Regions from separate parts of the Paenibacillus sp. FSL L8-0708 genome, predicted to be linked through region 1. Evidence: a T-box and tRNA genes for the amino acid it is inferred to sense, from the RefSeq annotation. Region 1 holds a T-box; the other holds one or more tRNA genes.
The links. A T-box is a leader RNA that pairs with one kind of tRNA and senses whether it is charged. The one in region 1 lies ahead of metG (methionine--tRNA ligase), so its partner is inferred to be a tRNA-Met.
Positions count from the first base shown of each region.

Region 2: it encodes a tRNA-Met, which carries the amino acid that the T-box ahead of metG (methionine--tRNA ligase) is inferred to sense. The anticodon was not compared.

Region 1 is NZ_JBBPBC010000001.1:4,683,235-4,698,581, forward strand. It holds gene NYE58_RS22400 (ABC transporter ATP-binding protein) at 498-2,237, opposite strand; gene NYE58_RS22405 (ABC transporter ATP-binding protein) at 2,234-3,970, opposite strand; gene NYE58_RS22410 (LysR family transcriptional regulator) at 4,121-4,990, shown strand; gene metG (methionine--tRNA ligase) at 5,000-6,646, opposite strand; T-box leader at 6,691-6,952, opposite strand; gene NYE58_RS22420 (DUF4362 domain-containing protein) at 7,078-7,542, shown strand; gene htpG (molecular chaperone HtpG) at 7,604-9,484, opposite strand; gene NYE58_RS22430 (VOC family protein) at 9,765-10,187, shown strand; gene NYE58_RS22435 (LysR family transcriptional regulator) at 10,158-11,033, opposite strand; gene dapA (4-hydroxy-tetrahydrodipicolinate synthase) at 11,155-12,051, shown strand; gene NYE58_RS22445 (DEAD/DEAH box helicase) at 12,200-13,588, opposite strand; gene pduL (phosphate propanoyltransferase) at 14,278-14,850, opposite strand; gene NYE58_RS22455 (dipeptidase) at 14,989-15,347, opposite strand, start outside.
Region 2 is NZ_JBBPBC010000001.1:5,860,955-5,876,301, reverse strand. It holds gene carA (glutamine-hydrolyzing carbamoyl-phosphate synthase small subunit) at 1-515, shown strand, start outside; gene carB (carbamoyl-phosphate synthase large subunit) at 517-3,744, shown strand; gene pyrF (orotidine-5'-phosphate decarboxylase) at 3,856-4,602, shown strand; gene pyrE (orotate phosphoribosyltransferase) at 4,599-5,237, shown strand; gene NYE58_RS27795 (ABC transporter substrate-binding protein) at 6,789-8,276, shown strand; gene NYE58_RS27790 (hypothetical protein) at 8,389-8,553, shown strand; tRNA gene NYE58_RS27785 (tRNA-Met) at 8,636-8,712, shown strand; tRNA gene NYE58_RS27780 (tRNA-Ile) at 8,757-8,830, shown strand; gene NYE58_RS27775 (sialidase family protein) at 9,272-10,489, opposite strand; gene NYE58_RS27770 (hypothetical protein) at 10,523-10,888, opposite strand; gene NYE58_RS27765 (hypothetical protein) at 11,288-11,791, shown strand; gene NYE58_RS27760 (hypothetical protein) at 12,574-13,563, opposite strand; gene NYE58_RS27755 (RNA polymerase sigma factor) at 13,560-14,054, opposite strand; partial or broken gene NYE58_RS27750 (phosphomethylpyrimidine synthase ThiC) at 14,413-14,505, opposite strand; gene NYE58_RS27745 (DUF3139 domain-containing protein) at 14,619-14,954, opposite strand; gene NYE58_RS27740 (hypothetical protein) at 15,320-15,347, opposite strand, start outside.

The DNA of each region.
Region 1 (15,347 bases):
AACGCTAAACAAACGACTTTCTAAGCAATCTACTCCGGATCAGAAGCAATCTACCTTTGGTGGTGGCAGCCATTGCTACGTATCGGACCGAGGCGCCCTTATTTCGCAAATTCACGCTCTTTTCCACCCCGTTCGGACTCAAATGAAGCTATTGTGCCACATCCGCTCCTTTTTGCTGCAAAATCAGCCAAATAAGCGCTATGCAGTCCGTTACTTTGAAAAAAGGCACCAAAACACCATTTAGCTGCAATACGGTCCGTAAGGGGAAACAAACTATTTTGGAACGGTAAGCAAATTACTTTGGTGACGATGAGATAGCTACTTTGGAACGCTAAGCAAACTACTTTGGGACGGTGAGCTAACTACATTGGAACACTGAGCAAACGACTTTGGTGACGGCGGGCTACACCCAAACCAAACCAAACAAAACTAACTCAACCAAAAAAAGCATTCACCCCCAATTTAGGGATTGAATGCTCTTTTTCTTAATGCAAAGTCTAAGCTGATGCGAACTGACTGTTATATAATCTGGCGTAATATCCACCGCTGGCTAGGAGTTGGTCATGCGTGCCACTTTCGACAATGTCTCCGTCCTTCATGAAAAGAATGAGATCCGATTCTCGAATCGTTGACAAACGGTGAGCAATTACAAAGCTGGTCCGACCAGCGATCATTTTTAGAAAAGCCTTCTGAATCCGTACCTCAGTCAGCGTATCAATACTGCTGGTGGCTTCATCCAAAATGAGCATAGGCGGATCTACGAGCATCACTCGTGCTATGGTAAGCAGCTGCTTTTGTCCTTGCGACAAATTATCTCCTGAGCCACTGATCTTTGTATCATATCCCTCAGGCAGGCGTTTAATGAAGCTATGAGCATTTGCAGCCTTAGCAGCAGCGATGACCTCTTCTTCGGTAGCCTCAGGTTTGCCGTAGGCAATATTTTCTCTAATTGTGCCGCCAAACAGCCAGGTGTCCTGCAACACCATCCCGAAATTACGCCGCAGACTGTCACGGGTAATCGTCTTGATATCCACACCGTCAATCTTGATGGAACCCTTATCCACATCATAAAAACGCATAAGCAGATTAACCAGTGTGGTCTTCCCCGCTCCCGTCTGCCCTACAATTGCAACCCGGGTACCTGGTTTCACTTCCAGACTGAAATCATTAATCAGAGGACGTTCAGGATTATAAGCAAAGGATACTTTTTCAAAGGTAATCGTCCCTTGGCTTGTATTCATAATTTTGGCGTCTGTTGCATCCGCTGGTTCAGGCGAGAGGTCTAGAATGGCGAAGATCCGCTGCGCTGATGCCGTTGCCGATTGAAGCTGCGTAATCACACCTGTAATTTCATTAAACGGCTTAGCGAACAAGTTGGAGAAGATCAAAAAGCTGGACAAATCCCCTACCGTCACAAGCCCGCGAATCACCATAACACTACCGATCATCGCGATAACAGAGAAGGTAATATTATTTACTAACCGTGTTGTCGGATTGGACAAGGAACCGTAAAATTGTGATTTCACGCCAGTCTGGTACAAAGTCTCGTTTCGTTCTTCAAACTGGGTCAGTGCACGGTCTTCATAATGATAAGCTGTGACCACTTTTTGTCCGCCAATCATTTCCTCCACGTATCCGTTGAGACCGCCCAGAATTTTAGCCTGCTCCTTAAACATCTTCTGGGAGCGCATCGTAATGAATCTTGCCACAAAAAATGTAACGGGTGCTGACAGAAGAACAACTAGGGTCATTAAAGGACTAATGTACAACATAAGTACAATTGCCCCCACGATAGTGATGATCCCCGTGAGCAGTGTTGAGAAGCCTTGCAGCAGTCCATCAGAGACCGCATCCATGTCATTAACAAACCGGCTGATGCTGTCCCCTTGCGGGTGGTTATCGTGAAATTTTAACGGCAAAACATTTAATTTATCAAAAAGCTCCCGCCGTAAGTCATATACAGTCCGATAGGCAATTCGATTAGTCAGGTAGGTAAGAAGCCATCCGAAAAAGCTGCCGACAATATACACCCCTGCCAGAATCAAAAGCAGTCTAAGTACGGCGTCAAAATCAACCTCTCCCGGCCCGATCATAAAATCGATGGCGCTGCCGATGAGCAGCGGGCCAATTAGACTGGCAATCACACTGAGTATTGCGCAGATTACTGCACCTATAGCTATTTTTTTATAATGCCCTGTGTATACAATAAGTCTTTTCCAAATGTTATTTTTGTTCATTGGCCCGACTCCTCACTTGATAGCTGGGACAGGCAGATTTCTTTATACTCTTCACAACCACGCATCAGCTCCTCATGGGTTCCGACACCGGCGATCCGCCCTTCCTCAAATACCATTATTTTATCCGCTTGCCTTACAGTGCTTACCCTCTGCGAGACAAGGAGTACGGTCATTTCCTGGCTGCTCTCTTTGAGAGCCTTTCGAAGTGCCGCATCTGTGGAGAAATCCAGCGCACTGGAGGAGTCATCCAAAATAAGAATCGATGGCTTTCCTACTACTGCACGAGCTATGGTTAAGCGCTGCTTTTGTCCACCGGATAAATTTAATCCCCCACGAGATACTTGCGTATTCAACCCTTCGGGTAATTTACGTATAAACTCCTCCGCTTGAGCAATAGAGGCTGCCTGCATGATTTCTTCCTCAGTTGCATCTTCCTTGCCCCAACGTATATTCTCAGCGATCGTTCCTGTAAACAGCACAGCTTTCTGCGGTACAATCCCAATCTTCTCACGAAGCTGATGCAGCTTATAATCTCGGACATTCACACCATCCACTTTCACTTCACCTTGAACCGCATCATAAAAACGAGGGATCAAATTCACAAAAGTTGACTTACCTGAACCCGTACTGCCAATCAGGCCCACGGTCTCTCCGCGATTAATTACTAGAGATATATCCTCTAATGCCGATTCACCTGTCGTATTATACCCAAAGGATACGTGATCGAATTGTATAGCAGGGGCAGCAGGGGCAGGTTCAGCAATCACTGCATTTCCTTCCTCAGACACGGAGACCTTAACACCCAGCACTTCATTTACACGATTAGCTGAGGATGAGGCTTTTGTAAAAATAATAACCAAGTTGGAGACCACTATCAGCGCCAGCAAGATTTGAGTGATGTAATTGATGAAAGCAATGATCTCCCCTTGAGACAATCGGCCCCCATCGATATGAATTCCGCCTACCCACAAAATAGCAATGATTGCCGCATTTACTACAAGTGTAGTCATCGGCCCAAGCAAAGCTGAAATCCGCGAAACCCGGATCGCTGTAGTAGTCAAATCATCGGACGAAGCATCAAAACGTTCTTTTTCTGTACGTCTTTTGGCAAAAGCACGAATCACTCGAATCCCCGATAAATTCTCACTCAGTACGAGCGCAAGGGCATCCAGCTTCTGCTGGTATTTTCGGTACAAAGGAGCACTGCGGGTGATAATAAAATATAAAATAATGCCAAAAACCGGTGTTGCCGCAATTAGAATCAGCGATAATCTAAAATCCAAAATCATGGACATTAGGATAGCCCCGATACAGATAAACGGTGCACGAATAACTAGACGAATTAGCATAGCCACAGCAATTTGCAGCTGGTTTACGTCATTGGTAATCCGATTAATCAGTGTAGGTGTACCTAAGGTATCCAGCTCAGCATACGACAAAGAGGTGATATGTCTAAACATCTTATTGCGTAGTGTCGTACCGAATCCCTGTGAAGCCCGGGCTGCATAGTATTGGCATACCATGGAGCAGCCGAAGCCAAGCAGTGACATCAGCACCATTAGGCCACCCATGCGGTAAACATAGGCGCTGTCATGATTGCCAACCCCGTTGTTGATGATCAATGCGACAATGGTAGGCAAAATCAGCTCCAGAATCGCTTCCATCAGTTTGAAGATCGGTCCAATGATCGCTTCTTTTTTGTACGGCTTTAAATATACTGCAATTTTGAACAAATTCATCCACACCCAACATAAGAAGTATTTAACCACTTGAAATATGTATAAGAACAGTTATGATTATGGCATATCTACTCACATATTAATAATATTGGATTCGTATCGCTCCCATACGATTAGCATATCTCAAGTTCGGAGGATTTTTATATGGATATTAGACAACTTAAATATTTTATGGCGATAGCTGAGGAAGGACAGATTACATCTGCAGCCAAAAAACTGCAAATGGCCCAGCCTCCGCTGAGCCAGCAGCTAAAGCTCCTAGAGGAAGAACTCGGTGTAAAGCTAGTGGAACGAGGTCCACGCAGCGTGCAGCTCACTGAAGCTGGAGCCATATTGCGGGACCGTGCCCAACAAATCCTGGAGCTGGCAGATTCCACTGCCCGTGAGCTCACTGATTTTGTCAAAGGTTTAAAAGGAACCCTAGCCATTGGTACTGTTTCTTCCTCTGGAGCTACGTTGCTTCAAGATCGGCTATGTGAGTTCCACAAAACGTATAGAGGTGTGAAGTTTGAGATTCATGAAGGAAATACCTTTAGAATCATTGACCTCCTGAATAAAGGTATTGTCGAAGTCGGGATTGTTAGGACACCCTTTAATGGTACAAATTTAGAATGTCTTTACACACAAGCTGAACCTATGATTGCCGTAATGACACCTGAGTATGACTGGAAAACGGATGAAAACTTTATTGAGATCGGTGAGTTAAAGGATAAGCCGCTTATTATCTACCGCCGTTTTGAGCAGCTTATCCGGGAAACATGTCTTGAGAACGGCTTTGATCCGCTGATTTTCTGTATGAATGATGATGCTAGAACAACACTGCTCTGGGCAAACGCTGGTCTTGGCATTGGAATCATCCCCAAATCCGCTTTCGAATTAACGAGTAACCGTAATTTGATCTATAAAGAAATCAGTAGTGAATCACTACGCACGCGGGTCGCCGCCGTCTGGATTAAGGATAAATACTTATCATCCTTGGCTTCCAAGTTTATTGAAAGCTTCAGGAATGGATAAATACCAGCTCTATTTATTCACTTGCTGTTGATCTAGCCTATCCTCTTCTTCTTTAATACGGCTAATATCAATTCGTTCAAACAATAATTGTAAATCAGTAACCTGTTGGTAAGGGGGCACCGAGCAAGGCTGCCAATTCGGTAGTTCTAACGACAGGAACCCCCTGATCTTGTCACAAGAGAACGGTAGAAACGGATGCAACAAATTCGCTAAGTTCGCAATAATCTGCACACATGTGTATATTGCAGAATCACAAGAAACCTGATCCTCTTTTATCTGTATCCATGGTTTTTGCAGATCGAAATACTGGTTTGCCTTGCGCACATAAGAAAAAATAAACTCCAGCGCATCTTTTAGATTCCCAGCCTCAATAAGCCGTCCTGATTCCAGATACAATAGGTCGATATTGTCCTTCCACCCCTTATCTAATTGCCCATTTGGCACTTTCCCTTCATAAAACTTATCTACAAAAGCCAATGAACGGTTCACAAAGTTACCAAATGCTCCAAGCAGCTCTCCATTATGGCTATAAATAAACTCTCTCCAGGAAAAATCCGTGTCCCGCTTCTCAGGTCCATTGGCAATTAAGAAATAACGAATAGAATCTGGCTGATACCGCTCTAAAATATCAGGTACCCAGACCGCCCAATTTCGGCTAGTGGAGAATTTCTGCCCTTCAAGGGTTAAATATTCGCTAGATATAATCCTGTCCGGTAAATGCAAACCTCCTGCTCCTAATAACACAGCCGGCCATATTAAAGTGTGAAAAGGAATATTGTCTTTACCATGCACATAATAAGCGGTAATCGCCCCTTTTTCCTCTAACCAAAAATCCTCCCAGCTTCCTCCGGACTGTGCAGCCCACTGCTTACTGGCTGATAAATAACCACTTACCGCCTCAATCCAAACATAAATTTTTTTATCTTCAAATCCAGCCACAGGAACATCTACACCCCAAGACAAGTCTCTTGTTACCGCGCGGTCCTGCAGCTCTTCTTGTAAATAACGTTTGGTCAGTTTTATAGCATTTTCTCTCCAAAATTGTGCTTCCTCTACATATTCCGTTAATTCAGACTGAAAATTAGATAAGCTAAGATAATAATGTTCTGTCGGCCTTTCTGTTGGTGTATTCCCACATAATTTGCAGACTCTGTCTAACAAATCGGCAGGATCTAGAATCGTAGAACAATAATCACATTGATCCCCTCGCGCCCGCTCACCACATACCGGACAAGTCCCTTCCACATATCTGTCTGGCAAAAAGCGCTGATCCACCTCGCAGTAACATTGAGCAATGGTTTTTTTATATAAATGACCGTTCTCTAGCAGCTTTGTAAACAACGCTTGCACAACCTTATGATGCTGCTGTTGATCCGTTCGAGTATATAGATCATAACTAAATCCCAGCTGTTCAAAACACTTCAGAAACTCTTCATGATATCTGCTTGCAAAAGCTCCCGGCGTAATCCCTTCATTCGCAGCCTGAACTGCTACGGGTGTGCCATGGCAATCACTGCCTGATACATATAATACGTTATCCCCTTTGGAGCGAAAATATCGTGCCAGCACATCCCCAGGCAACACACTTGATAATCTCCCCAGATGTAAAGATCCATTCGCATACGGCCAAGCGCCACCTATAAACACATTACTCATTAACCTTCTCCTCCTTTTTTTAGACAACAAAAAAACTCCCATCCACAAAGGACGAGAGTTCTACTCACGTGTTACCACCTAATTTTATAAATGCCTCATGACATTTACCTCTTCAGGTACGACGTTAATTAACGTTTATACCCTAGCACTGTAACGGATGCAGGTTCCGGCGCAGCCTACAACCCATAAGGTTTCGATGCGCAGCTCTGAGACCATATTCCCAAGGGTTTTCTTTACTCCTTTTCAGCGACCGGAGCTCTCTGTTGAAAGAATTGCCGTGGTACTCTTTCTCTTCTTTGCTTTTACATATTCAAGTTAGAGAAAATAATACTCAATTTGTTGTTTATTGTCAATGCGAAACATCAAGCTCTCTGTAACTTTTCCAGTTAATCTCCGTCTTTTATATAAATACGTTACAAGGAGGTCCCTCAGTGAAAAAAGTAAATTTGCTTACACTATCTGTTCTTTTACTAGCAGGAGTATGGGGTTGTTCCGATCATAAAGTTAATTCTGTTCCCAAAAGTGAACCCTATACTTCCAAAGAAGCCATCAGTAGAGGGGATATTGTTTCTTTTGAAAAAGTGTACAACCTCGATAAATTCGAGAAATTTATAACTAATCTCTCCAGCAACAAAGCAGACAATATACGCGTTACAAGTTACACAGATGAAGGCGATCCCATATTTAAGGATTTAAAATTTGACGGTAACGTGATTAATTACAGCTATGATACTTCTAATGATGCATTCGGTGGAAGCAACACAGGAGTCAGAACCGATACCTGCTCCGAAGTGACGAGTAAAAAAAGCACACAAGGTGAAATTATCTATTCGATCAGCGGTTGCACAAATAATGACTCTGAAATTGATTACTACCTTTTTCGCACAACAAAATGAAATACTGAAATAAAAAAGACCACCCAATCATAATACAATTGGATGGTCTCTGTACTTCATATTATTTCATGATTTTGCAAATATCATTGGTGAATTGAACAGGATCACTAACCTGTAGACCTTCGATCAACAGGGCTTGGTTGTACAGCAGGTTCGTGTATAAACCGAGCTTTTCATTGTCGTTCTCTGCTGCCGCCTTCAAGGACTGGAACACTTCGTGATGGATGTTGATTTCGAGTACCTTATCCGCTTGCACCTCTTGGCCATTCGGCATCGATTTCAGGATTTTTTCCATCTCGATTGTCAGTTCACCTTCAGCAGAGAGACATACCGGATGAGTCTTTAAACGTTTGGAAGCTTTGACATTTTTCACTTTGCCGGACAGGATGTCCTTCATCGCTTCAAAAAGCTCCTTGTTTTCGTTCTCTTCCGCTTCCGTTGGCTTGTCCGCTTCGTCGGCTTCGATCCCCAGATCTCCGCTGGATACGGATTTAAATTCTTTTTCCTTATAAGACTGAATCATCTTGATCGCAAATTCATCAATATCATCAGTGAAGTAGAGAATTTCATACCCTTTATCCGATACAAGCTCGGTTTGCGGGAGCTTCTCGATTCTGTCGATCGACTCTCCGGAAGCATAGTAGATATATTTCTGATCTTCTGGCATTCTTGAGACGTATTCGTCCAGCGTAACCAGCTTCTTCTCCTTAGAGGAGTAGAACATCAACAAATCTTGAAGGGTGTCTTTGTGCATCCCATAATCGTTATAGACACCAAACTTAAGCTGTCTGCCAAAAGCATTATAGAACTGCTCATATTTCTCTCTTTCATCCTTCAGCAGGCTTTGCAGTTGGCTTTTCACTTTATTCTTAATGTTCTTAGCGATCAGAGTCAGCTGACGGTCATGCTGGAGCATCTCTCTGGAAATGTTCAAGGAAAGATCCTCTGAGTCCACCATACCTTTTACAAAGCTGAAGTAATCAGGCAGCAGATCCGCACATTTGTTCATGATCAGCACACCATTGGAATAGAGCTCAAGACCTTTTTCATATTCCTTTGTGTAATAGTCAAACGGCGTATTTTCTGGAATGAACAGGATTGCATTGTACACTACAGCACCATCAGCACTGATATGAATATGTTTAAGCGGCTTATCGAAGCCGTAACGTTTCTCTGCATAGAAGTTATCATAGTCTTCTGTAGTCAGCTCGCTTTTGTTCTTGCGCCAGATAGGCACCATGCTGTTTACGGTTTGTTCTTGAATAACTTCTTCGAACTCGTTCTCCGTGCCTTCTTTTGGCTTTTGCTCCTTCACGTCCATTTTAATTGGGAAACGAATGAAGTCGGAGTATTTTTTAATGATGGATTTCAGGCGGTATTCTTCCAAATATTCATCATATTGATCTTCTTCCGTATTCTCTTTAATCTTCAAAATCACATCAGTGCCGATAGAATCCTTCTCGACAGTCTCGATGGTATAGCCGTCAGCGCCCTTAGACTCCCATTTAAAGGCCTCGTCACTGCCTAATGCCTTGCTGATCACTATAACGTCATCAGCCACCATAAACGCAGCGTAGAAGCCCACCCCGAACTGCCCGATGATGTTGTGGCCATCTTTAGCTTCGTTCTCTTTCTTAAAAGCAAGAGATCCACTCTTCGCGATTGTACCTAAGTTATTCTCCAGCTCCTCTTGTGTCATCCCGATACCTGTATCGGAAATCGTCAAGGTTCTGTTCGCCTTATCGGCGGTCACTTTAATATAATAATCCTCTTTATTGAAGACCAGGCCTTCATCAGCTAATGCTTTGTAATAGATCTTATCAATCGCATCACTTGCATTGGAAATCAGCTCACGCAGGAATATTTCCCGTTGTGTATAAATGGAGTTAATCATCATTTCCAGCAATCTTTTCGATTCGGCTTTAAACTCTTTTTTGGCCATGAATAAATAAATCTCCTTTCAAAATAACCTTCTTGTCCAGCACATCGTGATTAGCACTCTTCTTAGATGAGTGCTAATTCTTCTTTTTATATAACATAAACTGATTTTCAATGTCAATATTTACAGCGACTTTCATTAAATAAAGCTGTATTTTGCATACAAATTTAGGATTTGATCGATAAATAACATTCAACTTGCACATAGGATGATTCTATGTTTTAAATAGATTAGATACATAAATTACAAATAAAGGTCTAGCATCTTCTCTGGAGGGATTCAAATGAATGAACAAGCACAGTCCATTGTAAATTCTTCAGCAACAAGTCCCATTAAGAATTTGATTGGCAGTGTATTTATCCCCGTACACGATATTGAAAAAGCCCGTAACTGGTATTGCCAAGTCCTAGAACTCCAAGAAGCAGATCATTCGATTATAAACGGTCATTTATGTCCGTTAACTATGCAAGGAAGCACTGGGATCATTCTGGACACCATGCCCATGTGGGGAGGTTTAGATCCTGAAGGGGCTCCTCCAATTACAACACCTGCTCTTATGCTTATAACCGATGATCTGCAAGCCTCTTTCAACTATATAAAGGAGCTCGGTGTAGATATAGTAACCGAAATTCAAGATCAAAAATGGTTTGTAGTAAAAGACCCTGATGGAAATAAACTAATGATTTGCAAACAGCATTTGGATTAGAAATTGCAGTGGTTGTGATTTCCACTTCTTAGGGTGCATCAGAAGCTGCAGATCAAAATGAATTTCGGGATGAACAAAGGACAGCTCAGCCAAGCTTCCCCGTTCAATTTCTTCCTCTGCCACGATTTTGGGTAACAAAGCAATTCCAAGACCATTCATTACACAACGTTTAATGGCCTCCAGATTCGAAAGCTCAAAACCTATGCGGAATATGATCCCGTGCTCTTTTAACAAATTCTCGAACAAACTCCGGTAAATACAGCTTTCCTCCGAGACTATTAGCTCACAGTTATTCAGATCCTGTAGGGTTACCGTATCCATCTGGGCAAGCGGATGATGAATGGGAGCTATCAAAACAAGCGGCTCATCTCTGACGATCGTACGCTCAAGGATGGAATCCGCAGTGGTGCGATCCAACATTAAGCCTAGATCTACTTCGCCATCTTTTATTTTGGCAAGAAGATTAGCTTCCTGCATCGTTTGCAGATGAATATCCAGCTTCGGAAATTTAGTCCTTAGCTGCTGTAGGTAAGGAGGTAAATAAAAAGCCGCTAAAGAATCTATCGTCCCAATAGTTAGCGTACCTCCGATTTGCTGGGCGATGGTTTCTTTTGAACGATCATATAAATCCAAAATCTCCACGAACAGCTTCAATAACTCTTCTCCTGGCGGGGTAAGCCGCAGCTGACGGCCATGCCTCTCTATTAAAGGTACTCCATATTCCTTCTCTATCTTCTGAATCTGCATCGTCACACTTGATTGTGCATATCCCAATTCTTCAGCAGCTCGCGTAAAGCTCTGACGTTTAGCCACCTCGCGGAAGGTTCGTAAATAGGTTAAATCCATTACCTCACCCTAACATCAATATTTTTGATGATCCATATCATTTATTATAGCTAACGACGATGCTACTTTCCATGGTAAAGTGTATGTAGAGGAATTAAAATATTTTGGAGGCCGATAATTTATGCTTACAGAACAACAGATTTATGGAGTTTATGTCCCCGTGGTCACCCCGTTCAATGCTGCTGGTGAAGTTGATTTGGATTCGTATCAGCGTTATGTAAAGAACATTATTAACAACAGCATACAAGGTCTGGTCGTTAATGGAACCACCGGAGAATCGCCCACTGTAACCGTAAATGAAATGCAGCTTCTAGTAAACACTTCCCGTGAGCTTCTACAATCCACATCAATCCCCTTAATAGTTGGTACAGGTACCAATGATACAGCCTCTACGGTTGCACGCACGGAAATTGCTGCAAACCTTGGTGCTGATTGTGCACTAGTAGTCGTACCTTATTATAGTCGTCCTTCACAAGAGGGTATCATTGCCCATTTCCGCAAAGCTGCAGAAGTAGGCATACCAATCATGGCTTATGATATTCCAAGTCGTACAGGTACGGCCATGACGGTAGATACTGCACGTACAATCTTAGAAATGAATAATGTTGTCGGTTTAAAAGACTGCTCAGGCAGTACAAAAATGGTTACAGAGTTAGTCCGTACAGGTGCTAAACCTGTGCTTGGCGGCGATGATTCCCTCTTTTATGAAATGCTTAGCTGCGGAGCAGCTGGGGGGATGCTCGCTACTGCCAACGTTTTCCCGGCAGAATGTCTTCGTATCTTTGAAGCCTTTACATCTGGTCAAGTGGACTTCGCTAAAGAAAGCTTTGAACAACTACTGCCGATCATCCGCCTATTATTCAAGGAATCGAATCCCGCTCCAATTAAATGGATGCTTAGCCAAAACGGCCTACTGTCCTCGGATACGCTTCGCCTCCCTATGACTTCCATCAGCGCAGGACTTCAGCAAGAACTGAGCCCCTATGTTCAGGACAATACAATTGAAGCAACCGCATAAATGAAATAACAACAGCCGTTGTACAGTGAGGAACTGTTTAGCGGCTGTTTTTTGTTGTAAATTATCAGGAAATAAAACATAAAAACCATCAGATTTACTCTGACGGTTTTTTTATTTTGCTATAGAAACGATACGCATTCAAACTAACTTATCTGCTGCTCGTTTTTTGTCTTCCTTTTGTGAACCACTCGGACTTTGGCTTCAATGGAGGGTTAGACTTAGGTTTTGCTTTAGCTGGTTTAGATGCCGCTGATTTTGTTGCTGCCGGTTTTGTTGCCGCAGGTTTAGCAGTTGCTGGTTTGGAATTCGACGGTCTGGAAGACGATGGTCTCGAAGCTGCTGCTTTCGAACCTGACGGTTTCGCCGAACGATCTGTCTTCATTTGCGTTTTACGAGACATCGGATAAGGATGGTCCTTAACTTCCGGAATCGATTTTCCAATCAATTTTTCAATATCTTTAAGGAAAGGAAGCTCTTCAGCTTCGCAAAAAGAAATTGCCGTTCCGCTCAATCCCGCTCTGCCTGTACGACCGATCCGGTGCACATAGGTTTCCGGAATGTTCGGTAAGTTGAAGTTGATTACGTGAGACAGCTCATCAATATCAATTCCCCGGGCAGCTATATCCGTAGCTACGAGAACACGAGTCGCACCGCTTTTAAAATTCCGCAAGGCGTTCTGGCGATCATTTTGAGATTTATTGCCGTGTATGGCTTGAGCAGCAATGTTCACTTTAGCCAGATCGCGGGTAACACGGTCTGCACCACGTTTGGTACGAGTAAACACCAAAGCTGAGACGATGGATTTATCCTGTAACAGCAGGTTCAATTGGTTTTGCTTATTTCCGTTCTCTAATAAATAGATCGATTGATTGATTCTATCCGCAGTAGATGACACAGGTGTGATTTCCACCTTCACTGGATTCACAAGCAATGTTTTGATCAATTTAGAAATCTCAGTTGGCATCGTTGCCGAGAAAAACAGAGTCTGCTTCTTCGTAGGCATTTTGGCGATGATTCGTTTCACATCATGAATAAAGCCCATATCCAGCATCCGGTCAGCTTCATCCAGAACTAAAATTTGTACATATTGCAGATCTACACGTTTCTGATTGATCAGGTCGATAAGTCTACCAGGGGTAGCAATAAGAATATCGGCACCTTGATTCAGTGCGCGCTCTTGCACTTTCTGTGACACACCGCCAACAATGGCAGCAGAGCGGATATCTGTATATTGGCTATACGCTTTTATGTTATCAGCAATTTGAATCGCTAGTTCTCTTGTCGGTGTTAAAATCAACGAGCGGATGCGTCGCACATTATTGGATTTGTTTGGGCTCGATTGTTCGCTTAGCAATTGAATAATAGGCACGGAAAATGCAGCTGTTTTTCCTGTTCCCGTTTGCGCGCATCCAAGTAAATCTCTACCCGCTAATACAGCTGGAATCGACTGCTCCTGTATTGGTGTAGGTGATGTATAGTTTTCTTTGCTTAAAGCCTTCAAAATTGCAGGCACAATATTCAGTTCATTAAATGTCATTGGGTCTCCTTAATTTCTAATACATATATTCTTAACAATAAATCCTTTTGTCGCGTCATAAACCATAATCATAACACAATAAGTTACATAATAATAGATTTTCTTTATCATCACACCAATTTTCATTAAAAATCCATTTCAGGATACTATCCGTTCTGCTCTTACAGAAATTTTTTACTAACCGTAAAATACTCCTCTTCAATTTATCCTGCGGCGTATCTTTTGTTGATCCTGTTGAGACTGTTGAGACTGTTGAGACTGCTGAGTCTGTTGAGACTGTTGAGACTGTTGAGCCTGTTGAGCCTGTTGAGCCTGTTGAGCCTGTTGAGCCTGCTGAGCCATCGGACTCAGACGCCCTTATTATGAGGATTCATGGATTTTGGACACGCTATCGGACTCAAATGCAGTTATTCACACCTTCGAAGCCCAAATCAGTACAAATATAAAGCAATAAGAGCTATGCAGTCCGAAACCTTGGCAAAATAGATCAAAATGCTGAAATAGCTGCAACAGAGTCCGATAAGTACAAGCCGTCGGGTAAACCACACAATCCTTACAGCACGCCGATCAGACACACAATCCTTACAGCTCGCAGATCAACCACACAATCTTTACAGCGCGCCGATCAGACACGCAAAAAAAGCGGAGGATTTCTCCCCCGCTTCTTATCTTTGCTATAACTATGATGACTATTCTACGATTTCAGCAGTATCGCCGTTGTTGGCACCTGCAGCGTTAGCTTCGTCAGTGTCAATATGCATATCCAGTTTAAAGCTGTCTGATACGCGTGCAATTACGTTCTCCAATACGAGACCACGGTCGCCTCCGAGACGAACTTTAAGCAATTGCTTATCAGCAATGCCCCAAGCTTCAGCTTCAGAAGTATGGAAGTGAATGTGACGAGCGGCGATGATAACGCCTTGTTCCAATTCTACTTCGCCAGCAGGTCCTTTAAGCGTAATGCCAGGTGTTCCATCAATATTTCCAGATTCGCGAACTGGAGCTTTCACGCCAAGTGCGAAGGAGTCAGTACGGGAAATTTCTAATTGGGAAGCCGGACGAGCAGGTCCCAAAATTCTTACTTTGTCAAATTTACCTTTGCTGCCGATAACTGCTACTTGCTCATTTGCTGCAAACTGTCCTGGTTGAGAGAGGGGTTTGAACTCCGTTAGTTGATATCCTGGGCCAAACAAAGCCTCCACATGCTCTTGCGTAAGGTGAATATGTCTAGCCGACACACCTACGGGTACAGTCTTACTCATAGTAAAGTCACTCCTTGTATTTTCTCTAGTATCTGTACAAGCCATTAACCATTATACATCTTCTTAACCAAAAATAAAAAGCCCCACGTCATAACGAGGGCCTTTTTTTCGACAATTCATACTTTTAGAACAGGATTGTCATGATTTAGACACCTGAGAAGGTAAGTTTGTGCGCAAGTAGGAGACCGCATTCTCATATAACCAACCTTTTACGGAAGCTTCTGAATAGTAACGTAGCAGGTGCTCCGCAAGCTCAGGGTATTTCCCCGGATGCTCCATATTCTCTACCCAAGTGTCAATGCCGTCAAAATCCGAACCAAACATCATATGCTTTTCGCCACCTAGACTACATACATGATCAATATGCTTTAACAAATCATCCATACGAGCTTTTCCATCATCACATACAAACCACGGATAAAAGGTCAGGCCCATTCTTCCGTCCATTGCAATCAAAGCTTTAATCTGTTCATCATTTAAATTTCTAACATGCCCAC
Region 2 (15,347 bases), 1.2 Mb from region 1:
GGGACCCGAAAGACGTCCCACACGCAGTGAAGACGATCTCGGAATTGCTTGGTGAATACCCAATCTTCGGCATCTGCTTAGGTCACCAGCTGTTTGCACTGGCTTGTGGCGCGGATACAGAGAAGCTGAAATTCGGGCACCGTGGCGGTAACCATCCGGTTAAAGAATTGGAGAGCGGACGTTGCTTCATTACTTCTCAGAACCATGGCTACACAGTGAATGAAGATTCTGTGAAGAGCACGGATCTAGAAGTTACTCACATTAATAATAATGATAAGACCGTTGAAGGACTTAAACATACCCGTTACCCTGCATTTTCAGTACAGTACCATCCAGAAGCAGCACCGGGACCTCATGACAGCAGCTATTTATTCGATCGTTTCTTACAGATGATCGCTGATCATAAAGCTAACACACCTGTAAGCTCGCGCCAGGCGCAGCTTGCGGCAAACGCCAGAATCACGGCGCCAAAACCTACAGTAAAACAGCTTGAAGCCGTGAAAGGAGCTCTATAACATGCCTAAGAATGAAAAGCTTAAAAAAATATTAGTAATTGGTTCTGGACCGATTGTTATCGGGCAAGCCGCAGAATTTGACTACGCCGGAACTCAGGCCTGTCAGGCCCTGAAAGAAGAAGGCGTGGAAGTTGTGCTGATCAACAGTAACCCAGCGACTATCATGACTGACACCAATATGGCTGATAAAGTTTATATCGAGCCGATTACCCTTGAATTCGTAACTGGCATCATCCGCCAGGAGCGCCCGGATGGCTTGTTGCCAACTTTGGGAGGACAGACAGGTCTTAATATGGCTGTAGAATTGGCTCGTGCAGGAGTACTAGAACAAGAGAATGTTAAGCTTCTAGGTACCCAGCTTGAATCCATTGAAAAAGCAGAGGATCGCGATTTGTTCCGCGATTTGATGCGCGAATTGGAACAGCCTGTACCAGAGAGCACTATTATTACCACAGTAGATGAAGCGATGAAATTCGCTGAGGAAATTGGTTTCCCGCTGATTGTACGCCCAGCCTATACGCTTGGCGGCACCGGCGGCGGGATCTGCGACAACGAAGAAGAGCTGCTTGAGACTGTCAAAGCAGGTATTCGTTATAGTCCAATTGGACAATGTTTGGTGGAGAAAAGTATTGCCGGCATGAAGGAAGTTGAATACGAGGTTATGCGTGATGCGAATGACAACTGTATCGTTGTCTGCAACATGGAGAACTTTGACCCGGTAGGTGTGCATACGGGTGATAGTATCGTTGTGGCACCTAGCCAAACGTTATCCGATCGTGAATATCAAATGCTGCGCAGCGCTTCACTCAAAATCATTCGTGCGCTGAATATCGAGGGTGGCTGCAACGTGCAGTTCGCACTGGATCCGCAAAGCTATCAATATTATGTAATCGAAGTAAATCCACGTGTCAGCCGCTCTTCGGCTTTGGCTTCGAAAGCAACCGGTTATCCGATTGCCAAAATGGCTGCCAAAATCGCGCTTGGTTACACACTCGATGAAATCGTCAATCCAGTTACTGGACAGACCTATGCTTGCTTCGAGCCTACACTTGACTATATCGTAAGCAAAATCCCACGCTGGCCGTTCGACAAATTCATTCATGCGAACCGTAAGCTGGGCACACAAATGAAAGCAACTGGAGAAGTTATGGCCATCGGTCGTACCTTTGAAGAGTCCATTCATAAAGCAATTCGTTCCCTGGAAATCGGTGTACACCGTTTCCGTCTGCCGGGCGCTGAGGATCTGGAAGAAAGCGTCCTGCGTGAACGTCTGGCAAAACCTGATGATGAGCGGTTGTTCTTGATCGCTGAAGCTTTCCGCCGCGGATTTGGCTTGCAAGAGATTCAAGACATTACTAACGTAGACTGGTGGTTCCTGTCCAAAATCGAGGGACTGATCAACTTTGAAGAGGTCATCCGTGGGGATGAAAGCTTATCAGAAGAAACCTTGTATCAAGCTAAACGCAGAGGTTTTACAGACCGTGCGATTGCTGAGATACGTGCAGAAGGACAAGCGAACGGTAAATACACCAAAGAAGCTGATGTACGCGCGCTTCGTTTAGAGCGAGGATTAACGCCTGTATTCAAAATGGTAGATACCTGTGCAGCTGAGTTCGAAGCTTCTACACCTTACTACTACTCTACTTATGAGACTGAAAATGAGGTCATTCATTCCGATAAACAAAAGGTTATCGTGCTTGGATCGGGTCCAATCCGGATCGGCCAAGGGATTGAGTTCGATTACTCCACTGTGCATGCAGTGTGGGCGATTCAGAAGGCAGGTTATGAAGCGGTTATTATCAATAATAACCCTGAAACTGTATCTACCGACTTTAATACTTCGGACCGGTTGTATTTTGAACCCTTGTTCTTTGAAGATGTAATGAACGTAATTGCGCAAGAGAATCCGATTGGGGTTATCGTACAGTTCGGAGGCCAAACAGCCATTAACCTTGCTGCACCACTAAGTGCGGCTGGCGTTAAGATTCTCGGAACTAGCCTAGACAGTATTGACGAAGCTGAAGACCGGAAGAAATTCGAAGCTTTGTTGGCTCGTCTGGATATTGCCCAACCAAAAGGGAAGACGGTTATCAACGTAGATCAAGCAGTAGAAACTGCACAATCGCTTGGATATCCGGTGCTGGTACGTCCTTCCTATGTACTAGGTGGACGCGCAATGGAAATTGTATATAATGATGCGGAATTGCTTAGCTACATGGTAGAAGCGGTTAAGGTGAATCCGGAGCATCCGGTATTGATTGACCGTTACATGTTAGGTAAAGAGGTTGAGGTAGACGCAATTTGTGACGGTGAGACGGTAGTTATTCCAGGGATCATGGAGCATGTTGAGCGTGCAGGTGTTCACTCCGGTGACTCCATCGCTGTATATCCTCCGCAATATCTGGATGAAGGTCTGAAAGCAAAAATTGCTGAGATCACAATCAAGATTGCTAAGGAACTGAAAACGATTGGTCTGGTCAACATCCAGTTCGTTATCTATCAGAATGAAGTGTACGTAATTGAAGTAAATCCACGTTCATCGCGTACGGTTCCATTCTTGAGTAAAGTAACTGGAATTCCAATGGCGCATCTGGCAACCAAAATCATTCTCGGCGGCAAGCTGAAAGATGACGGTTATACAGAAGGTCTATGGCCGGAAAGTGATTATGTATCGGTTAAAGTGCCGGTATTCTCTTTTGCCAAGCTGCGTAGAGTAGAACCAACGCTCGGACCTGAAATGAAATCGACGGGTGAAGTTATGGGCCGCGATAAATTGTATGCAAAAGCTTTGTATAAAGGTCTAATCGGGGCAGGAATGAAAATTCCAGCAACCGGCGCTATCATCGTTACAGTGGCAGATAAAGATAAAGCAGAAGCTGTAGAGCTTATGAAAGGCTTCCACTCGCTGGGTTACAAGATCATTGCTACCGGAGGCACCGCTCAAGCGCTTGAAGAAGCAGGTCTCAACGTAATGAACGTGAACAAGCTGGATGAAGGTGCGCCGAACATTCTCGATTTGATTCGTGGTGGGCAAGCCAACTTCGTCTTTAATACACTGACTAAAGGGAAAACACCAGAGCGTGATGGATTCCGTATCCGTCGTGAAGCGGTTGAGAATGGCGTCGTATGTATGACATCACTCGATACAGTAACGGCACTGCTCAGAATGCTGCAGACGATCAACTTCTCGTCACAGTCCATGCCTGCTTTTGTCGGTCAATTAAACTAATCTCATAAAGATGTATAGGGCGGTTTGCGTTTACGCAGACCGTTCCGCTATGCCTAGGGGCTAATAAATGAAGAGTGTGGATTTAAGTCTGCACTGGATGGGAGAACGGTTATGGGACAGGGAGATGCAAAGTGGAATGAAATGGCGAATCGCTTGATGATCGCCTTGGATTACCCTGATGTTGCAGGGGCAAGAACCTTGATTGACAAGCTGGAAGGGATTCCTTGTTATATGAAAGTGGGAATGCAGCTTTTTTATGCAGCCGGACCGGAATTCATTAATGAACTGAAATCTCGGGGGTATTCTGTATTTGCAGATGTCAAAATGCATGATATTCCTAACACGGTAAAAGGCGGGGCAGAAAGCCTTACGAACCTCGGTGTGGATATGTTTAACGTACATGCCGCAGGAGGCTCAGCGATGATGGCTGCAGCCCGGGAAGGCGCTGCTTCAGTAGTTAATGCGAATGCTGCGCTTAAAATGCCTTTGATTATTGCAGTTACACAGCTGACCAGCACGAGCCAAGAAGTGATGAATAACGAAATTGGAATCGCAGGAGACGTAGCAGATACTGTGGTCAGATACGCTAAGCTGGCAGCCGCTGCAGGTCTGGATGGGGTAGTGGCTTCACCGCAAGAGTCTTCAGCGATCGCAGAGGCTTGTGGGCCCGCATTTTGTACAGTTACACCTGGTATCCGGCCAGCAGGTGCATCCCTAGGTGACCAGTCCCGGGTGATGACGCCGGGCAAAGCGATTCAGCAAGGCAGCCACTTTCTGGTGGTGGGCCGTCCTGTTACAACTGCGGCTGATCCACGTCAAGCAGCACTAAATATTATTGAGGAGATGACCCTAGCATGAGTACATTAAATAGAAGTGAACAAGTAGCAAGTTATCTGCTTACGATAGGAGCAGTGGCACTGCGTCCGCAGGAGCCTTTTACCTGGACCTCTGGTATTAAATCCCCGATCTATTGCGATAACCGTCTGACCATGGCTTACCCAGAGGTACGTAACTATATTGCTGATGCCTTCGCTGAGCTTATTAAGAGCCAGTATCCAGACGCAGAGGTGATCGCAGGTACAGCAACCGCAGGCATTCCTCACGCAGCTTGGGTAGCTGATAAACTTAATCTGCCAATGGCTTATATCCGCGATAAAGCTAAAGGTCACGGCAAGCAGAACCAGATCGAAGGACTGATTAAGCCGGGGCAAAAGGTAGTCGTTATCGAAGACCTGATCTCCACTGGCGGAAGCTCCATCAAAGCAGCTCAAGCTGTGCAAGAAGCAGGCGCAGAAGCGTTGGCTGTATTGGCAATCTTCAGCTACGAGCTGGACCGTGCGGTGGAGGCTTTTGCCGCAGCTGAAATGCCATTACAAAGCTTATCCAACTATAGCACATTGATTGATGTGGCTCTTACACAAGGCAAGATCGCAGCTACAGATGTGGAACTGCTGAAATCTTGGAGAAAAGATCCTTCCGCATTTGGCGTTTAAACTAAATATTTGATTATAGTTTGGACGGGCCTCTCACTTTTTGGTGGGAGGTTTTTCTTTTTAACTACATTGAGTGTAATAAAAAGGAAAGCTTAAAGCACACTCTGCTGTATAGGTGCATGAAGTATGCTGCTATTTATTGCAAAAAGATGCAATTATCCACCCGCGGCAGGTGTAAACTCTGACACTCGGGATTCTGACACTCTGCTACTCTGCTACTCTGCTACTCTGCTGGTATGTGTTATCGCTCTCCGCTCTGACACTCTGTTACTCTGCTGCTATGTGTTATCGCTCTCCGCTCTGACACTCTGTTACTCTGCTGCTATGCGCTATCGCTCTCCGTTCTGACACTCTGTTACTCTGCTACTCTGCTGCTATGCGTTATCGCTCTCCGCTCTGACACTCTGTTACTCTGCTGCTATGTGTTATCGCTCTCCGCTCTGAACGCTCTGACACTCTGGAATACTATACTCTGCCCCTGTGATTCCATCGCGCTGTCGTCTCAAACACCGAATAGTTGCAGTTTGTGCACTTAAACTAACCTTCCTTAGAGGTTCTGGCGATATAGTTGCACTTTGTGCAATTATATCGCCAGAAATCCGCAGAAAGTACTTAATAACGTTTTTTAACTGCACATAGTGCAATTAAAGGGAGAAGCACAACACACTCATCTTTAATAGTTGCACAAAGTGCAGTTATCCTGCGTAGAAGGGGGCGATTTGTGCCGGTCACATGAAATGTAGCAGGTTAGTCAGTAGGTTAGTTAGTATGGAAGGAAAATGCTGTATTGGTAAAAGGAAAAGTAGAGTGGAGAGTGGGGTTTTGCTGTTTTTATTTACATTTGAATTTACATTTACATTTGAATTTACATTTACATTCTCATTCTCATTCTGACATTTGGCTGACCTGCGTTCTGTCGCTCTGGTATATTGCGCTCTGACACTCGGGATTCTGTTACTATGCTACTCCGCTACTCCGCTGCTATGCGCTGTCGCTCTATGCTCTGGCTCTGAACGCTCTGAACGCTCTGAACGCTCTGAAACTCTGCTAATCTGCTACTCTGCTGCTATGCGCTGTCGCTCTATGCTCTCCGCTCTGAACGCTCTGACACTCTGGAATACTATACTCTGCCCCCGTGATTCCATCGCAATGTCGTCTCAAACGCCGAATAGTTGCAGTTTGTGCACTTAAACTAACCTTCCTTAGAGGATCTGGCGATATAGTTGCACTTTGTGCAATTAAATCAGCCAGAAATCCGCTGAAAGCACCTAATAACGTTTTTTAACTGCACATAGTGCAATTAAAAGGAGAAGCACAACACACTCAGCTGTAATAGTTGCACAAAGTGCAATTATCCTGTCGCAGAAGGGCATTTCAGTATCCTCAGGAAACTCGCGGAATGTTTTTTATAGAAATAATATGAAGAAATCGTAGTTTAACTTTAAACAGCCTGTAACTTCCCCTCCTGAATAAAGCTATATACTGTTACTAGAATTATGGGTAATTATTCATAAGGTGGATGGATTGAGTATTTTATGGGAGGGTTCAAGAATGAATCATATAAATAATAATAGAAGGCTATGGCGGCGCTGGTTAAGCTTTGGAATATGTGCAGCACTCCTATTGCCTTTAATTTCTGAAAGCAGGCACACAGCTTGGGCGGAGGCTTCTAAGCCATCTGCAGAACAGCGTGTGTTACGTATTGGCAGCCTCTGGTCTGGAGAGGACGATTCTTCTTTTCGTCAGCAGTTTACAGATATGTATGAATTGCAGCATCCTGAAATCAAACTTGAGATTATTCCAGCCATTAATATGAATGAGCTTCGTTTTGACAGCACGTATCCAGAGGTTAACCCAGATAATATGGAGAATATCCGAGCGATTATGGGCGGTGCACAGCCGGTTGATGTAATCGTCGGTGATAGTACATTGGTGAAGAGTTTGGTGGAACATAATCTGGTGCAATCGCTGGAGCCGCTTATCGCACGGGATCAATATGATTTAAGCAATATGGCGCCTACGATGCTAAGTGGAGTTCGTGAGCTGGGTGGAGGAAGTCTTTACGCGTTAGCGCCGACCTTTATGTCGAGTGCGTTATATTTTAACAAAGGTATTTTTGATGCTGCAGGTGCAGGTTATCCGACAGATGGAATGACTTGGGATGAAGTGTTCGCGCTGGCTGAAAAGGTGACCAAGAAATCGACAAATAAAGATAAGCGTATATATGGCTTTTCGATGAACCGTTATATGAGCGATCCTTTCTGGGATATGCAGACCTATGTCTCACCGCTTGAGCTTGCTATGTATGACAACAAGGGACATAAGATGGAGGTAAATCAAACACAGTGGAGTCAAGCTTGGACGACCTACAGCCAATTGGTGAAAAAGCAAATTACACCTGGGTTAAACGGTATGGATTTTATAGAAACAGAACGGAGCTCCTATAGTCCTGTCCAAGGGGATCTCTTCCTTACCGGAAAAGCTGCAATGGTAATTGGAGAATACGATTATCTTAATGAGCTTGCAGGTGTGAGCCGCAATGCAGCAAAGATTAAAAATTATAATCCTGTCGATTGGGGTTTCGTTACCGTACCTACTTTTAAGGAGAAACCAGGAGTGGCTGTAGGTACTTGGGTAGGTAATATGATGGCTATCAACACTATGGCTGCTAATAAGGAAGATGCTTGGGATTTGATCAAGTTCGTCAACAGTAATGATGTAGCCAAAATAAAAGCCCATACGCGCGGAGAACTAACTTCCCGTAAGGATTACATTACTACGAAGGTTCCTTCAGTAAATCTGGAGTCCTTCTATACGCTCAAACCGTTACCTGCCAATGATCCTATGATGAACATTCTACAGACACAGAAGCCTGGAATTAGCCGTATTAACGATGTTGGGCGCCAACTGTTCACTGAAGTTTATCAGGGCAAGAGAACGGTCGAGAGTGCCCTAAAAGCTTGGGAGAAGCAAGGGAATACCATGCTGGGTACGCTCGAAAAAGATCCCACATATTATTTTGACTCCATAGGGGATTGAGTTTTGGAATATGTAGCAGCCACCGGATTTCCGGTGGCTTATTTTGTGGAATTTGGGCATGATAAGTTCAGAGCAGCGTAAGATTAATTTGCGAAAAGGAGAAGAGGGCATCATGAATTGGATATACTTCGCGAAACTGTTCAGAACGAGATTTCAAGCAGGCTGTTTGGCAAAAAGACTGGAGCAAGATGGCTGGATTTATGGCTATCATGACCCAAGTTTTGTGGAGATTTATCGATCCCGCAAAGGAAGATATGGGGTTAGATTTTTGCCTTGAGAACTTTTACAAATTCATCCTTGACGTAGACCCATTTTGTACTGTATATTATTTATTGTCGCTGTTTGAATATTATTTATGACGCGGGGTGGAGCAGCCCGGTAGCTCGTCGGGCTCATAACCCGAAGGTCGCAGGTTCAAATCCTGCCCCCGCAACCAATTTTAGTACAACAGCAATTGTACATTCGGATATTTTTAGATCCGGGCCCTTAGCTCAGTTGGTTAGAGCGGTCGGCTCATAACCGATTGGTCGGGGGTTCGAGTCCCTCAGGGCCCACTTATCAAAAACCCTTACTTTGTAAGGGTTTTTTGCTGTCTGTAGGTTCCCTTGTAAGTAGAAGTGGAAGAGTTGGAAAAGCGACAAAATAGAGAATGATCACATTTTGGTCACGGCGTTGTTAGATCCACTGGTTTTATCATAGATCATCTGGAAAACGGTAAAAAGTATGTATTCTGTGGAACTGCCCTACTCTTGTAGAGGAAAGGGGGACAGTCAAGACATATAGACTATTAAGTAGAAGCACCATACGCCGTAGATTTTTGATTGAATTAAAAGCATGTCCAATACGCTGAAATTGATGATTTCTTTGAACAGGTTAATGCTGAATTTTGATAAGAAGCAATAAAGGATGCCGCATGTTCGCTCGGCATCCTTTATTGAAGATGGGTATACTAACTTAACAGCCTTTTAATTTATCATCAGAAGTTGATTAATAGCTTATTGATTATCCCCAAACCAGATGTTCTCAGTACCGGTCCGCGTGTCTGTCCATACGCTCACTAGACGGCCTGTTTGGGGGACGATGGCATTACCGATGTAGTCCCCAATTAGGGGGATGCCGGTGACGTCAAAGGAAGTTGTTGTTATCCGGGTGTTTGTATACGTCATACCGCCATCTCTAGAGGTTGCTAGATAAACATCAAGGTTGAGGGGGTTGACTCGATTAGTGTAATAGGTAACGAATATTGCACCATCCGCAGGGGATACGGTGATGGCTGGGAAAAAGTTTTGGGAGCCCACCGGACTACCTGTAATGGATATTGGTGCCCCCCAATCCACACCAAAATTGGTGGAAGTGGCAAGAAAAATATCGGAATAACCTTCTCGAAAATCTTGCCATACAGCATAGACATTACCTCGCGTCGTCGGTGCATTAGAAATATCTGCTGCGAGGGAAGGGTATGTCAGACATCTAAATGTATATCCCGGCAATGGATCTGGTGGGACTACAACGCTGGCGACCATGGTTTCAGGAGTAAAAATGACCCCACCGTCTGAGGATGTGCGAATTTTAAGATCAGTATTACCGGGAGGCTGATTGATCCATCCCACGATAACAATCCCATTTAATGTAATTGCTATACCGGGGAATTCTTCGAATTCTTCGACCGAAGACAGCAGGGAGGGACTGGAATAGGTACTACCGTTATCTAGGGAACGATTGAAGAATATCGTATTTCCCGGTATGAATTGTGTGTTGTAATCATGCGTATAACCAGTATATACATTTCCAAAAAAGGGACTTGATCCAGCTTTGTCGGTGACAACGACCACCTGATCATCATTTACAAACTGCCCAAACCCTTGATTCACGATGACTGGAGGTCCGAATGAAGAGGCATTGTCGGCAGATGTATAGGAAACGATCGACCCGCTGAGACCGTCTGAATCGAAGGCGTGGGCTAATACTACGAAAGTGGTCGGGAAAATATAATCAATATGTGGTGCTTCGATGCCTGCAAATCCTGTCGGTAACGGCAATAACGTTGTTGTCCAAGTGGCACCTGCGTCAATAGATTTGTATAAACCTATATTAGGAGGGCCTAATCGAAGATCTACAGCTACGGCAACCATAACTGAAGGATTAAGCCAATTTACCGCGATGGTGGGCTCAAACTGAACGCTTGCGCTCGGCGAAATTTGAATATTAGCCATGCTAAGCTCCTTTCGTCAGAGAGTTTTCGGTACTTATGGGTTCAGCTGAGCTATGAAAGTAAGTTCGGATTGCAGCACTCTTTGATGGGGAATGACGTTTCCTGACGAATCCGTTCCGAACACCGTGATAATCGTGTCTGCCGGTGCGTTTCCAGTTACTAGAAATTGGACTTCATAAGCTGAATTGCCTGCGATATTAAAACCGAGAAACTGGCTGGTGTTAGCATTAACATTTAATGAGTTGGAGTAGACTAAACCTTTACTAACCAAGGTATTCCATACGTAAACGTGATAGACTACGTTAGATGAAAAACTAAGGTTGTCATTATCGATATTAATGAGCACGTTGGATGCTGGGGTAGTCCCTGTGTTCGTAATGATGCCTGTTGTTGTTGCCATGAGCTTCACCTCTTTATTAGTTTGCTATATATATATGAATTGAGATTCATTGTGTTTGGACAAGGGAATCAGAAAAATCGCGGAAATGAATACTGAGAGGTCTAATTAGGTGGGGAAATACAAATAAATTTTCAGAAATCTGAAGATAACTTGATTATAAGTTGAACAGCAATTGAGGATTTTTACGACTTCTCTGCCACTGCAGCTCTTGTAAGGCGTATGCAGGTAACTATTCACTATCAGCAGGAGAATTTTAAATAGAAGGTCTGACATTTATTTTAAATAAATGTTATAATTATAATATCAGTGTGTAGAGATATTGGTCTTTTTTATTGGACCAAAAATATATGTCTCATGATACGTCTGCCATCTGAAATATTATTCACGGAGATGACAAACATGCATGGAGACACAAGACTGCCCAGAAACGGAAAAGAAGGTATACTATTTTTACTCATTATTTCAATCATTTCAGTTAACACTATCGCCCCTATTATTGTGGGGTTGGAACGCGGCTTCAGTAAGGAAGTGTATATAGATACACTAAAGGTTATTCCGTTTATGTGGATGATCGTAGTTTTATCCGTAAGATTAGTTGCAGGACCGATTGTTGGAAAAGTGATGCCGAAATTCATGGGACAAACCGATGGATTTAATGCAAGGATTCTGTTGAATACTTTATTGAATGTCACAGTGTTATCTATTTTACTATCAATTATCGGCACATGGGTTGGGACGAAACAAATAAGCCTGGATCCACTTAAAAACTTTCTTCACATCTGGCCGAGAAACTTTGGAATAGCATTTTGGATTGAACTGTTGGTTGCGCAGCCGATCGCAAGATTTGCAATGAAAACATTACACGCAAGACAGGATCGTAAAACGGAAAGTGTAAATGCGTAACTAGCTAGAGTGTAGTAGACTAATAAGAAATTCAAGGAGCGTCCATGGTGGGCGTTCCTTTTTTGTAGCAATTGGAAGTATCGAGAGAGACCCTGTGTTCCTTTGAAATTTGATTCGATAACAATTACGTGAACGATGCTTCTCCTGTCGGACACAGCTGACCCTTAAAGCGTTTTTTTTCCAAATTTGCAATTCTAACGGACTCCATAGTCACTATTGGCATAAAAAGTACCGCATGTGAGCCTCTTTCTAGGCATTAGCGTCCATGGAGTCCGAAACCATGCTCTTAAGGCTGAAAATCAGCAAATAGCGACATCTGGGTCCGATAGCTCGAGGTGGAGGAGGTTAGTTCGTTAATTCGTTAGCTCGTTAGTGCCGTGCTCTTCATAGATTTAGTTGCAGAAATTACAATGAGAAGCAGCTTTTAAAGGAACAATCAGTAGTCTCACCTCTACAACCAGCATATCTAGTATGCGGGCTCGTAAACCATACAGTAAAGCACAAAACGGCACTGCTCCAAACCATGAAATGGTTTTGAAGCAGCGCCGTTTTTGTTAACAGCCAGCTAAATTGTCCAATGGAGAGCAGGGCGACCGAAACGTTGTCCCTAATTGCCTCCGATCGCTGGCCCAACCGCAGTCCCGATCGCAGTCCCGATCGCAGTCCCGATCGCAGTCCCGATCGCAGTCCTGATTGCAGTCCCGATCGCAGTTCTGATTGCAGTCCCGATCGCAGTCCCGATCGCAGTCCCAACCGCTATCCCTGGGTTTCCACCAGCATCCCTAAAGTTTCATGCTGTCCCACAGCTGCTGGAATGCCCCGGATTCGACCTCGAAGAATACCGGTGCTTGACCGTAGCGAACAAGTCCTTGACCGAACAGCGTCAGCTCTACTCGGGCGTTGTCTTCCAGCTGCAAATAGATGATCTTACGGTCTTCGCTGTCGTAGATGCCTTGCTCGATCAGCGGCTCTGCTGCCAGCGGTTTGGCAGCTTGGAGGGCTGTCAGGAAGCCATCAAGCGCCTCGCCATTGGCGATTGGCGCCTGCTGCTGGAGGCCGTTGTTCCAGCTGTTGAAGCTTTCCCATTGAGCAGAAGTAACTCGGCCTTCAAGATTCAGCTTGCCGAACAGGTCGGCGCCGCTGTTTATGGTGATGCCGTTCGTGTGCTCATACAGTTCGGCGAATACCTTACCGTTGATTTCCGAATAGGACATAATTAGGAAGCTGGAGTCATAGCCCTTCACGGAATAGAGATCCGTTTCGCCGATGTTCGAGGCTAACTCAATATATTCGTCGTTAATGCTCCATTCGTTGATGCCGCCTGTAGTGCGTCCCAACTTGTCACCGCGCAGAGCAGCAGCATCGTCAGCGTCAATGCGAGTCGCTGACTGTGTATAAATATTATTTTTATACACGACCAAGGCGATCATATCTGCCTTCACGCCAGACTCCTTATCTGGCAGTTTCAGCTTGGGAATGACAATGCTGCCGGATGTAGCTGTGCCTGAATTGCCAGCAATGCTTGCTCCCGGAGTTACCTGGGCAACCTGCCCTGGGGAGCTCTGACTGTTCAACTGCTGCCATATACTAGGCCCAGCCAGACCGATTCCTGCGGCGAGCACGACACTTGCCGCGATATAAACGGTTTTGCGCGGACGCTTCCGCTCCTGCCGCTGCTCTATTTTATTGAACAATTCTTTTTTCATCTCTTCACCTGGTTTCATCGAATCCACCGCTTTCTTATATGTTGTTCGAAACTGATCTTCCTTCACTGTGGTTCCGCTCCTTCCAGCTCCAGTTTTAACAGTTGCCGTCCCCGCTGAAGTCTCATCTTCACGGCAGACTGACTAATCTGCAGAATCTTGCTGATCTCCTGGATGGGATAGTCCTCGTAATAATAAAGATGGATTACGGTTTTATACTTCATGGGCATCGCCATAACTAACTGCAGCAGAGCCCAATCCTCGGGGCTGTCTGCCGCAATTGGCTCAGCGCTCTCCAGCTTAACCTCACGCTTGCGCCAGCCTCTGCCCAGTAGTGTTTTACAATGGTTGGTGATCACCCGGATCAGCCATGCCTTCTGATGTTCGGCATCTTTGAACTCCGGCGCTTTTTCTATTAGCTTGATGAAGGTATCCTGAGTGGCTTCTTCGGCATCTTGCCGGCTGCCTAGATGGACCAATGCGATCCGGAACAGCATATCTGCGTAGATTTCGTAACTCTTCATCACATGATTTCCCGGCCGGGTCATGGATCGCTGCATGATACTGTGCCCTCCCTTTACCTATAACACCATTTAGGACGGCATTAGGTCACATTTTGTTCCTGAGAAAATTCCTTTGTGTTTGAGCGTAAAGAATACCTATTCATAAATTATCTCCACAGGCTTACGGACTCAGAAGTCGTTATTTGTATATTTATAGGCTTTTGAGCAGGTTCGCGGACTCCAGTGACGCTATTCCTTAAAAAGGAGGTCTTATATGGTGTTTTTCATGCCAATAAAGGCTATGGGGTCCGCTACACTTTGAAATGGAGGGTTATACCGCGCATAAGATCAACTGTGTCCGATAGCTGCTAAGAACCACGCCAATGTTATCTGTAGTCAGTGGACCTAATGTCTAAAAAGGGGCTTCGTTACAAGTTTCAAGTTGCTTATCCATACTCTCTTTAGTCAAGTGCATCGGCACATGTCCTGGACCCTCTACCATCACCTGTCTACGCAAACGATGTTTACCTATTTAGAGCAGGGAAGATTAAAAAACGCGTTTGCCCAAGCAGCCAAGTGCTGACTGCTGGACAAACGCGTCTTTTTTATAGGGCAACTCCTTCACGGGAGATTCTCCTCGATATGTTTATATGTATAGCTAGGATCATTACCTTTAACAGGAGCCCTGCTGTATTGAAAGATCCTTCCATTTTCTTTTCGATAAAAGTATCTTGCGTAGGGTTCGTCTGCAAAAATCACCGTGGTACTTACGAGGGGAGCTTTGGCAATCTGGGTGTATACTTTATCAAAATCTTCTTTCTTATAATTTCTCGTCTCTACTAGATAATGAATGACTTCTCTGTTCATATGATTTTGGAAGTAGTGGAAGGATAAGGATGTTATTCCATAGATTAAAAGGATTAGAACGATGAAGATTAGTTTTGTTTTTTTCTTCATTAATTCCCTCCATATAAATAATTTGTATATAGTATAAGATAATATACTGAGACTGGTATGTCATTCATAGATATATGACGCAGGAGGAAGAGAAAATACTGGAGCTGGAGCAGCAAATTAAGATGCTGGAGGACCAGGCAAGTCCGAGGCTGCCGGAGGTGAAAATCTTATAGTTTTAAAATATGGGGTTTTGTCGGTGTATTTGTTATTCTAATTCTTATTGGTGTGATACAGTTTGTATCTGCATAACAGATTATACAAAAAGGCAGCAAATACTGATAGTAATCCAGGCGTAAGCGAAAGAAGAATTGCCGGGATATACTATATTTGCTGCCTTTTAACTTATGAAGAATAATGATTCTCTTTTAGTCCTCTTTGGGTTCTTGCAATAAA